DNA from 3 places in the Halomonas elongata DSM 2581 genome. Region 3 is predicted to be linked to each of the others. Evidence: predicted binding sites of a transcription regulator. Region 3 holds the regulator's gene; each other region holds the start of a gene.
What was found. The regulator PhoB, encoded in region 3, activates phosphate uptake and scavenging genes when phosphate is short. The targets are predictions, from matches to a motif close to TGTCATANNNNTGTCANA.

Region 1: a site for PhoB is predicted at 1,411-1,428, ahead of HELO_RS13835 (DUF6482 family protein). Genes of this name have one in related genera too.
Region 2: a site for PhoB is predicted at 2,316-2,333, ahead of HELO_RS12190 (PhoX family protein). Genes of this name have one in related genera too.

What each region holds. Positions count from the first base shown of each region.
Region 1 covers NC_014532.2:2,959,092-2,963,098, forward strand. Annotated here, with positions in the region: gene hemH (ferrochelatase) at 1-711, opposite strand, end outside; gene HELO_RS13835 (DUF6482 family protein) at 1,052-1,354, opposite strand; gene HELO_RS13840 (hypothetical protein) at 1,473-1,766, opposite strand; gene dnaB (replicative DNA helicase) at 1,837-3,225, opposite strand; gene rplI (50S ribosomal protein L9) at 3,393-3,839, opposite strand; gene HELO_RS13855 (hypothetical protein) at 3,855-4,007, opposite strand, start outside.
Region 2 covers NC_014532.2:2,599,446-2,603,452, forward strand. Annotated here, with positions in the region: gene HELO_RS12190 (PhoX family protein) at 74-2,215, opposite strand; gene HELO_RS12195 (bifunctional UDP-sugar hydrolase/5'-nucleotidase) at 2,566-4,007, shown strand, end outside.
Region 3 covers NC_014532.2:3,999,079-4,003,085, reverse strand. Annotated here, with positions in the region: gene cysZ (sulfate transporter CysZ) at 1-426, shown strand, start outside; gene phoR (phosphate regulon sensor histidine kinase PhoR) at 444-1,766, opposite strand; gene phoB (phosphate regulon transcriptional regulator PhoB) at 1,768-2,457, opposite strand; gene ubiA (4-hydroxybenzoate octaprenyltransferase) at 2,628-3,521, opposite strand; gene HELO_RS18770 (chorismate--pyruvate lyase family protein) at 3,625-4,007, opposite strand, start outside.

The DNA.
Region 1 (4,007 bases), 1.0 Mb from region 3:
ATGGCAGTAGTAGGGGTCGCCTTCTTCGAGAAAGCGCTTGGGGACGCCATGGTAGGAGGCCACCAGTACCTCGGGACGGGTCGTGGCGGCAGCATAGGCTTCACGCACCGAGGCGCTCAGGGCCTCGAGGTAGGCCGGATGCTCGAAATAGGCCGGCACGGTCCGGATCGCCGGCTGCCACTTGAGCTTCATCAGGGTCCGGAAGGCCTGGTCATTGGCCGTTGCGGTCGTCGGCGAGCCGTACTGCGGGTACAGCGGAAAGAACAGGATTCGCTCACAGCCATTGGCCTGCAAGCGTTTCAGCACGCTCTCGGTCGACGGATTGCCGTAGCGCATGCAGAACGCCACTTCGACCCGCTCCCCATAGACACGCTCGAGTTCCACGGCGAGCTTGTCGGTCTGCTCGCGGGTAATGGTCAGCAAGGGACTTTCGTCCCGTTCCCGGTTCCAGATACCACGATAGGCCTTGCCAGAGGCAAAGGGACGGCGGCTGAGGATCACCAGTTGCAGCAGCGGCTGCCACAACCAGGGCGAATAGTCGACGACACGACGATCGGAGAGAAATTCACTCAGATAGCGCCGCACCGACCAGTAGTCGGTCGCGTCCGGGGTTCCGAGATTGGCCAGTACCACACCGACCTTGCCGCCTACCGGCTCGGGATGCCCGTCAGGCACCTGATGCAGGGGCGCCATTTCCTCGGAAGCTGCCATGTCGAAGTCTCCTGTTGCGGGCCATGGGCGGACCACAAGGATACCATCGGCGCCTCGAGCGGCGGAATAGAGTTATACTATCAAACCAATTTGTACAAGATTTGACCAAGAAAAAGTCCTGCCCGGCAATCCCGATCCAGTTCTCCGACGGCAGTACAACAGCGGGGTCCGTCGCGGCCCATGTACCGGCGGCCCGACGGTCATTGCGTCCATTCGAGCTGGACGTCCATTCATGCGGGAAATGGCGGGAGAGAAAATATCGGCTCGTCAGGGTCGGAGCCGAATGTAGTGGTCAGGAAATCAGAATGGGCGGGATGATACGGATGGTTGCCGGGTCGGCTCAGAAGGCCAGCGGCATGCGTGCGTTCAATGGATCGCGATATCGGGCCCGGTGGCCGATCATCTCGTCCTCGGGTGCCTGTTCCACCAGGTAGGCGCGATGAATGTCGGCGCGCTTGAGTTCCAGATAGACATCGTCCAGCGTCCGGAACAGCACCGGCTTGCCGGCACGGGTCAGCATGTGGCGCTGCCCTTCCACGTCTTCGAGTTCCACCTGGTAGAAACGGTTGCCCGCATGACCGATCACGCGGATTTCGAAATTGTCGTGCCGGGCCACGAAGGCCTTGAGGTCGTTGAGGTCCATGAGTCCCTCCATCAGGGAGTCGGCTTGAGTGGATCGGCTCCAGACTGAGGATGTCGCATGACATCCGGATGACCGATCCGTGTCGCCTGTGTGACTGATGGCGGGCTCAGGGGTTCCGCTACTGGTACTCCGAGGGATCGATGGCCTTGCCCAGAGAATTGCGGTCGACCCAATTGCCGGCCTTGGTCTCCTTGTAGCGCAGCACCACCCGGTCGCCGACCGCGACGGGCAGTTCGGCATCCTCGGTCTGATAGCTGTAGTGCTCGCCATCCACGACCAGTTGATAACGATACAGATCGGGCATGCCCAGCCATTCCTTGAATGGCCCTTCCCGTTCCACCGATTGCAGTTCGCCACGCGCCTCGAGCTTCGGGGCGCGGCGACGGTTGCCGCGTCGGAATCCGCCTGCCATGGTGCTCCTCCAGTATGCTGTTGGGGGGTCGGATTATACGGGGCTCGCCCGCCGGCTCAAGCGTCGCGACTCATTCGCCGAAATCGCCTCCATAGCTGTCGGGTGCGAGATCCTCGAAGCGTGTGTACTTGCCGATGAAGGCCATGTGCACCGTACCGATGGGACCATTACGCTGCTTGCCGATGATGAATTCCGCCAGCCCCTGATTGTCCGGGTTATCCGGATTGTAGACCTCATCGCGGTAAACGAAACCGATGATATCGGCATCCTGCTCGATGGCGCCCGACTCGCGCAGGTCCGACATCACCGGACGTTTGTTGGGCCGCTGCTCCAGGGAGCGGTTGAGCTGGGAGAGACACACCACCGGACAACCGAATTCCTTGGCCAGGCCCTTCATCGAGCGCGATATCTCCGAGATCTCGCCGGTGCGATTCTCGGAGTAGCCGGGAATCTGCATCAACTGCAGGTAGTCGATCATGATCAACGACAGGTTGCCGTGCTCGCGCACCACCCGCCGGATGCGCGAGCGCATCTCGTTGGGTGACAAAGCCGCCGTGTCGTCGATGAACAGCTTCTTGTCCTTGAGCAGGTTCACCGCCGAGGTGAGCCGTGGCCAGTCCTCGTCCTCCAGCTGGCCGGTACGCACCCGTGTCTGGTCGATGCGTCCGAGGGACGACAGCATCCTCAGCATCAATGCCTCCGCGGGCATCTCCATGGAGAACACCATCACCGGCTGGTCGCTGGAAATCACCGCATGCTCGACCAGGTTCATGGCGAAGGTGGTCTTGCCCATCGAGGGTCGTCCGGCAATGATCACCAGGTCGGACGGCTGCAGGCCGGACGTCATGTCGTCGAGATCACGGAAGCCGGTGGACAGACCGGTCATCTCGCCCTGCATGTTGAACAGCTCGTCGATACGGTCCACGGCCTTGGCCAGCAGATCGCTCATGCCGATGGGACCACCGGACTTGGGCCTTTCCTCGCTGATCTGGAAGACCAGTCGCTCGGCCTCGTTGACGAGCTCGTCGGCAGGACGCCCCTGAGGCGCGAAGGCACTTTCCGCCACCTGATTGGCGGCGCGGATCAGCTTGCGCAGGGTGGCCCGCTCGCGAACGATATCGGCATAGGCGCGGATATTGCTCGCCGAAGGCGTATTGCGCGCCAGCTCCGCCAGATAGGCCAGGCCGCCCACGGTATCAAGCTGGTCGCGACCTTCCAGCGCCTCCGACAGCGTCACCACGTCCATGGGACGAGCTTCCTCGGCAAGCTGGCCCATGACGTTGAAGATCAGGCGATGTTCGTAACGGTAGAAATCATCCGCCACCAGCCGATCGGCGACATTGTCCCAGGCGGCGTTATCGAGCATCAGGCCGCCGAGCACCGACTGTTCGGCCTCCAGCGAATGAGGCGGCACCTTGAGCGCCGCGGTTTCCTTGTCGAGCTCGAGGGATTCATTCATGACAGCGAGGGCCCTTGGCGAAATCGGCGCCACCATTCTACCCGAAGGGGATAGATGACCCCACGCCCGGGAGGTGACACGCAAACGATCAACAAACGATCAAAAAAAGGGGCGCGAGGATAGCCCTCGCGCCCCCTGGACATCCACGTGGACGTCGCCGGTCGGGCTTACTCGCCCACGACCACGATGCGCACAGTGGCGTCGACTTCGGCATGCAGGTGCAGTTCGATGTCGTATTCGCCGGTCTGGCGAATCGGTCCCTGCGGCATGCGAACTTCGCTCTTGGCCACTTCGATGCCGGCAGAGGAGATCGCCTCGGCCAGATCCCGCGGACCAATGGAACCGAACAGCTTGCCTTCGTCACCGCTCTTGGCGACCAGCGACAGTTCGATGTCGTTGAGCTGTTCGGCGCGGGCCTCGGCCTCGGCCTTGCGCTCGGCCGCTTCGGCCTCGAGCTCGGCGCGCTGGGCTTCGAACGCTGCGATGTTGTCCTTGGTGGCCGGCACGGCAAGGCCGTAGGGCACCAGGTAGTTGCGGCCATAACCGGGCTTGACGTTGACCTGGTCACCCAGGCCGCCCAGCTTGCCAATCTTGTCGAGCAGAATGACTTCCATCTCGTTAACCTCTTGTCAGTTGCCGCGGCCGAGTCGCGCACGGAAATTCGCGAACGAATCCAGCAGGGCCACGAGCAGCACGATGAGAATCATGGGCCAGGTGAAGATCAGCAGCACATAGAAGATGCCCAACCACAGCCCATGCATTCCCTTCAATCCAATAAAACC
Region 2 (4,007 bases), 1.4 Mb from region 3:
CGCTTTTCAGGCAGGTACGACGCAGGACCTAGGTCTTGTACGAAAAGTCTTGCAGGCACTTTTCATACGGACCTTAGACTGCGATCTCGCCACCATCCTCCCTCTGAATCACCACCGTCGAGGCCCGCGGACGAACGGTCCCCTGCGTCTCGGCAGTGGCATCTTCCGCGGAAGGCCAATTGCTCGGGTGCTGGATGTTGATGAACATCGCGGTCCTGTCCGGCGTGAAGAAGATACCGGTCACCTCGCAACCGTTGGGGCCGACGGCGAAACGCTTGAGCTGCGCCTGATCGCCACCGCCGATCACGGCGGCGTCGCCCTGGGCCTGGCTGACGTTCTGGGGCACCACCGCCAGCACCTGGTCGTTGGTGTAGTCCGTCACGTTGTCATAGCCATTGTCGGTCTGGATCCACAGGATGCCCTGCTCATCACCGCGATCATCGTAGTGCAGGCCATCGGGGCTGGCGAACTGGTTGAGCTCGGTCAGGCCGGAGTAATTATCGGCATCGTTGACGGCGGCACCGAACACGAACACTTCCCAGTCGAAACGTGTCGCATCGCCGCCTTCACGCCAGCGAATCACCTGCCCGGCGCTGTTATCGGCACGCGGGTTGGGCGCATTGGTCGGCGCCGTGCCATATCCCACACCCAATTCGTCGATATCGCTGCCGCCATTGGTGTAGGTCGCGGCCGTGTCCTCGGCGGTCCGGTCGGAATTGTTGGTCAGGGTCATGTAGACATCGCCGGAGGCCGGGTCAACGGCGCCCCACTCCGGGCGGTCCATGGGCGTGGCGCCCATCAGGTCGGCGGCATCGCAGGTATTGATGATGACGCCGGCCAGATCGTTGGCGGACAGATTCAGCGCCTGAGCCAGGGTACGGCCGTCCTGTGTCTGCGCATCCGGGGTCAGCGGCAGCCACTCGCCAGAGCCATCGGCATTGAAGCGGGCCACGTAGAGCGTGCCCTTGTCCATGTACTTGGCGCCGATCGCCAGGCGATCATAGTTGGCACCCGGACGATTGGCATCCGCCGGATCCCAGACGGCATCCGAAACGAACTTGTAGATGTACTCGTTGCGCGAGTCGTGCCCGGAATAGAACACCACCGGCTCGCCCTCGACCAGCTTGCCCGGCCAGCAGCCTTCGTGGCGGAAGCGTCCCAGCGCCGTACGCTTGACGGCACGCGCCCCGGTATAGGGATCGATCTCGACGATGTAACCAAAGGTGCGCGGCTCATTGCGGTAGTCGTCGGTGGCCGAGTTGCCCGTCGGTGTGGCGTTGAAGCGAGTGAATTCATCGTCCACTTCACTGGCATCGCCGGCGGCGGTTTCCCAGCCGTAACGACCGCGTCCCTCGGAAATGCCGATGCGATTGTCATCCATTTCGCGACCGGCATCCTTGATGAAATAGCCCGGCCAGTTTTCCTCACAGGTCAGGTAAGTGCCCCAGGGCGTATAGCCATTGGCACAGTTGTTGTTGGTGCCACGGGTCCTGGTGCCATCCGGCGAGTACTTGGTCTTGACATAGTCGCTGCCGGCCACCGGACCGCCCAGCTCCATCTCGGTGGCACTGGTATAGCGGCGGTTGTAGGACGAGTTGGGCATGTGACGCCAGCGGCCATTTCCAGCCTTCTTCATCTCGACGATGGTGACACCGTGCGCATTGATCTCGGTGCGCACTTCATCGGCCGGGCGAGCCCCGTCGGAGGCATTGGTCGCCCCCCCCTGCGGTGCCCAGAGCGCTCCCTGGTCGATGTATTCGTTGTTCAGCGCCAGCAGGAAGTTTCTGGAAGCATTTTTCTCGTCGAGGGCGAAATTGTGCATGCCGTCGTGATGCATGCCGACACTGTTGGCCTGGATCTCCGGGGTGAAGCCCAGGTCTTCACTCCATGACGGAGCCTGGCTGTTCAGCGGAGTCCCCCAGGGAATCAGTACCTGAGCGGTATAGCCGGCCGGCACGGCCACGGCATCCGTCAATGAACCGCGAATGGCATCGAAGGCCAGCGACAGCGGTGTCTTCTCGGAACCCGGGGTGGAGGTATCGCCGTCGCTGGAATCACAGCCGGCCAGGCCGAATCCGCCCAGCACCGTCATGGCTGCCATGCCAAGCCCCCCCTGCATGACACGGCGCCGCGATACATGCTTCTCCAGTACCGAGGAGAATGGCTCGTTATCGCTCGGATTCAACAGGCGATGGTCCTCGATTTCCTTGCTCATTCCGGTCTCCTCATCGTCATTTTTTTCGATAGATCTAGGTGCGATTACAAACTTTCAGCAGCGACTCATTTGTTTCGGCCACAGTAGGCTGCTGGTTATAAATGACAGGAGAATGACGAAAAAATGGATACCCGATCACGACTCCCCTCTGGCAGCTTGATTTAATAATTCTGAAATAACAGTGCCGCAATATACGCCGACCAAGAAAATGCAGGCATCCAGGCGGTGTTTCCCCATGGATCTCATACGAAAAGCTGCCGAACGAAGGTGCATTTCGTGCAGACCCCAAAGCTGGCAACGGACAGGCACGCCAGACCGCTACAGCGGCGAGGCTTCGATTGATCACCACTATGACCGACTCTTCTCCGGAACATCGCACGTCCCTCCATCGACCGGCCCCGGCAGATATCGACTCCACGACACTGAGTGACCACGGCCGATACCGACGGCGTTTCCTGGGATTCGGCGGGGTACTTGCCGCCACCGGATTGAGCGGTTGCGCCACGGGGTTCTCCCGCTCCACAGCCGAGGCGCCCCGCCACGGACTGCCGGACCAGAGCGGCCCAACCCTGCTGCTCTATGCCGATGTGCTCGATGCCCATCAGCCGGAATATCCGGCCACGCCCGCGACCCGCCTCGGCCCGGCCGCCGCCCTGGGCCGGGCACCCTGGGCCACGGGCCGCAGCCTGGAGACTCTGTCGGGCGTCACCACCGAGGCCACGCGCGCGTTGATCGGCTCGCCACTCGGTCAGCGACCTATCGGCGGCAGCAGCGCCCTGGCCACCACGCTCTGGGACTTGCGTCGCCGCCTCCCGGCGGACGCCACCCTGACACTGGAAAACGGGCAATGCTGGAACGGCGGCGGCCTGGGTTATCTGACCCAGGGCGACTCGGGCGTCACCCTGAGCCAATGGCTGAACGCCGACGTGCGGGTCAGCAGCGACGAGCGCCACCTCTGGCCGGAGCGCACCGCCAGCCTGTATCGCCGCTTCGCGCGACCGGTCGTCGGCTGCCTGGATGAACGCCGCAACCCCGAAAGCCTGGTTGCCGACTTCGAACTTTTCGAGCGCGGCGGCGCACGGCTGGCCGTGGTCGGCGCCACCGACCCGCATGCCACGGATGAGCCCCGCCAGCTCGACGACTGGTTCCATGCCATCCAGGCCGCCAGCCAGTCGGCCCGTGACCAGGCCGACCTGGTGATCATCCTGGCCGACACCGGCAGTGGCCCGGCCCGCTGGCTTGCCGAACGGCTCGATGCCGCCGACCTGATCGTCGCCGCCCGCGGCCAGGATTTCTGGCCGACCCTGGTCGAGGTGGAGCGACGTCGCGGCGACACTGTGCCGCTCTGTTTTCCCGGCAGCCGGGCGACCGGCGTCTTCCAGATCGCCTGTCGCGCCCGACACGGCCGATGGCGTTTCGAGTCCCGATTCGTGCTCGCCGACCCGGCACCACGCGACGCCGGCATGGCCGACCGACTCGCCGAACACCAGCGCCAGTTGGATGCCCTGCGCGCGCCTTACAGCGACTGGCTGGATCGGCCCCTGGCCGTGGCCCCCGACTGGTTATGGCGACGCGACACCACCGGCGGTAGCTGGGACGCCCTGATCGTCGCGGCGCTGCGCGAGAGCGCCGGCGACCAGGCCATCGCCCTGGCGCCGGGCCTGCGCCATGACCGCCGAGTGGCGCCGGGCGAAACCATCACCCGCGATCACCTGCTGACCCTGAGTGGCGGGCATCCGGGCGCCGTCACGCGCCGCGACGCCGACAGCACCGCCCTGCGCGGCCTGCTCGA
Region 3 (4,007 bases):
CGCATGCCGCTGGATGATCGCGGTCTGGTGCGTACCGCCATCGATGCCCTTGGCCGCGAGCTGGTCAAGCTGTCCTACATCCTGCCGCGCATGGCGATTCTATTCGTGATCAGCTGGATTCCCGTGATCAACCTGATCGCGCCGCTGCTGTGGGCCGCCTTCACGGCCTGGACCATGGCGATCACCTATCTCGACTATCCCATGGACAACAACAAGGTGAGCTTCGCCGACATGCGTCGACGGCTGGCGGCGCGTCGCTGGCCGACCCTCACCTATGGCGGCTGGGTGACGCTGATCACCTGGGTACCGCTGGCCAATCTCTTCCTGCTGCCCGGTGCCGTGGCCGCCGCGGTGCTGATGTGGGATCGCCATTATCGGGAGCTCGGCCCGCTCGGCAATGGCGCCGCGCCGCCTCGGCCACGCTGAGCCGCTGTGTCCCCGCTTCAGGCCTGCCGCTGGCGCCCGCTGTCGTGTTCGGCGTCGGCGAGCCGTGTAGCGGGGAATACGCAGCGAAAGACAGCGCCTTCGCCGGGATGGGAGTCGATCTCGAGTCGCGCGTCATGGCGCAGCAGTACGTGCTTGACGATGGCCAGGCCCAGGCCGGTGCCGCCGGTGGCGGTGCTGCGGCCCTTGTCGACCCGGTAGAAGCGCTCGGTGAGACGCGGAATGTGGTGCGGGTCGATGCCCTCGCCGTCGTCTTCCACTTCCAGGCAGGCACCGTCCGCGTGGCGCGTCCAGCGCAGCACGATATGGCTCTGTTCGCCGGCGTAGCGCACGGCGTTGAAGGCGAGATTGGAGAGCGCGCTGTGGATTTCCTTCTCGCTGCCGACCAGGCGGCGGGGCTCATCGATCTCCACGTCGATCTGGTGCTGGCCGCTGGAAAGCGCCTCGGCATCGCGGCGGACATTGTCCAGCAGGCCGCTCAGCTCGATGGGGGTATCGTCCTGGCCGCCCTGGTCGATCTCGAGACGTGACAGCAACAGCAGGTCGTTGACCAGGTTCTGCATGCGTGTCGTCTGGCTTCTCATCTGCTCGAAACCACGTCCCATCCGGCCGGGCAACTGGTCAGCCATGTCGCCATAGGTTTCCAGATAGCCGCTCAGTACCGTCAGCGGCGTTCGCAGCTCGTGGGAGACGTTGGCCACGAAGTCGCGGCGCATCTGCTCGAGACGATGCAGGCGGGTGATGTCGCGGGCCATCACCAGGCGTTCGTCGTCACCGTAGAGGGTGATCTGGAACTGCAGGATCATCTGCTCGTCGATGGGGGAGCTCAGCGTCAAAGGCTCGCGATAGTCGCGAGCCTGGAAGTAGTCGATGAAGCGTGGATCGCGCAGCAGGTTGGTGATGTGCTGGCCTCGATCATGGGCGGGCTTGAGCCCCAGCATGCGCTCGGCGGCACTGTTCCACCATTCCATGTCGCCGTGACGGTCGAGCATGACCACGCTGTCGCGCATCGCCTCGGAGGACTCCTGGATCCGTCTCAGGGTGTCGCGCAGGCGCCGCTGAGTGATGCGCTGGCCCTTCTGGTAGCGATACAGGCGATCGAACAGCTCGCCCCACAGACCCGAGGCGGAGGGGGGCTCGTCATGAGGATGCTGGGCCAGCCATTCGTGCAGGGCGTGCAACTGACGCAGCTGATAGGCCAGCTGGAGCGCCAGGGCGACCGCGATGCCGGTGCCGATGGCGGAGAAGGGCCAGCCGATCAATGCGCCGATGGCGGTCAGTCCCGCCAGGCGCCACAGTTCGCGTTTCCAGAGGTGCCGCACGTTAGCCCTTGGTGGAGAAACGGTAGCCCGTACCACGCACGGTCTGGATCAACTGTTGGTACGGGTCGCCCAGTGCCTTGCGCAGGCGGCGGATGTGCACGTCCACGGTTCGCTCCTCGACATAGACATTGCCTCCCCAGACCTGGTCGAGCAACTGCCCACGGGTGTAGGCGCGTTCCTGGTGAGTCATGAAGAACTGCAACAGCCGATATTCGGTGGGGCCGACTTCCAGGGAGTTGCCATCGACGCTGACCCGGTGGCTGACCGGATCGAGCAGCAGGCCATCGACTTCCACCGGATCCTCGACGCCATGAGGTGTCGAACGGCGCAGCACCGCCTTGAGGCGGGCCACCAGTTCCCGGGGCGAGAAGGGCTTGGTGATATAGTCGTCGGCGCCAGCGTCGAGTCCCTGGATCTTGTTGTCTTCCTCGCTCTTGGCGGTCAGCATGATGATCGGCATTTCAGCGGTGGTTTCCTCGCGCTTCAGACGGCGCGCGAGTTCGATGCCGCTGGTACCGGGCATCATCCAGTCGAGCAGGACCAGGTCGGGCTGGTGGTCGACGATCATGGCGTGGGCGGCCTGGGCATTGTCCGCTTCCAGGACATGATAGTCGGCCATTTCCAGCGCGACGGCGATCATTTCGCGGATCGGCGCTTCATCATCGACGATCAGTACGGTCTTGGCGGTCATCCCGGGGCCTCATGGTCAATGACAAGTCGGTGACGATGACAGCACTTCTTTATGACAATAACGTGACAAGCACGGCTTGTCGCCTCCCCGTTCGTACCGTGGGCTACCGTCATCGAGGCTGACGAGCGATATCGCCAACGGCGATAGCTCCGCCGCCGTTGGTCATGATCTCAGCCGCCGAGGTTGGGCCACCAGGACAGTCCGATACCCGCGAACACCAGCAGGCCCGACCAGTGATTGTTGAGAAATGCCTGGAAGCAGCGGTCGCGATCCCGGCCATGAATCAGGCGCTGCTGGTGCACGAAGGTCGCTGCCATGGCGGCGAGCCCCAGCCAGAAAAAACCGCCCAGGCCCAGGGAGCGGCCGACCCAGGCCAGCAGCGCCAGGGTGACGAGCTGCAGCAGGCCGATCATCAGCTTGTCGGCGCGGCCGAACAGCACGGCGGTGGACTTGATGCCGATCTTCAGGTCATCGTCCCGGTCGACCATGGCATATTCGGTGTCGTAGGCCACGGTCCAGGCCACATTGGCCGCCAGCAACAGCCAGGCTTCGGCGGGAATGTAGCCGAGCACTGCGCCGAATGCCATGGGAATGCCCCAGGAAAAGGCCGCCCCCAAGAATACCTGGGGCAGGTGGGTATAGCGCTTCATGAAGGGGTAGATGAAGGCCAGAAAGACACCGCCGAACGACAGCATCACCGTGAAGGGATTGGTGAGCCACACCAGGGCGAAGGCGAGCAATACCAGGATGACGAACAGCCCTTTCGCCTCCCGCTCGCTGATCCGCCCCGTGGCCAGGGGGCGGTTGCGGGTGCGCTTGACGTGACCGTCGAAATGGCGGTCGGCGTAATCGTTGACCACGCAGCCCGCGGCGCGCATCAGATAGACGCCGACCACGAAGACCAGCACGATCTTGCGTTCGGGCACCCCCTGAGCCGCCATCCAGAGCGCCCAGAGTGTCGGCCACATCAGCAGCCAGGTACCGATCGGGCGGTCGAGGCGGGTGAGGTGCAGGAAATCGGGGAGTCGGGCCAGCCCGGAAGGGCGCATCAGGGATGAATCCATCAGGTTCTCTCGCATGGAGGCGGCCCTGCCGGAGGCTTCATCCGGGGTGGAGAGCGCGGCGGGCGTGGACACGGTTGGCAGTCACTTTTCCGAGTGACATAGCCTAACGTGAAGGCAGCCCAAGATCATCCACCATCGCCTGCTGAAAGAACTCCTGGACGAGTACCGTGAAACGAGCGTGTCGCAGCACCGAACGGCGCCCCCAGGGGCCTTCGGCCTCGCGGAAGGGACCCGGGGACGCACAGATCTCGATCGGCCCGCGTTCGAGGTCGGGTTGGCGGAACAGCCAGCTGCCCATGGAACGCTCGCCGAGTCGCTCAAGCCGGTGTTGAGCATGGGAAGGGCTCAGCGGTGCCACCGAACGAGCCATGACCCAGGGACGGTCGTCGAGGCACAACGCCACCTCGCGCACCCAGGCGAGCCGGTGCTTCGCCAGGCCCAGTGCCAGGGCTTCATCGCGACTCGGGTATCCATGACACTGATCGA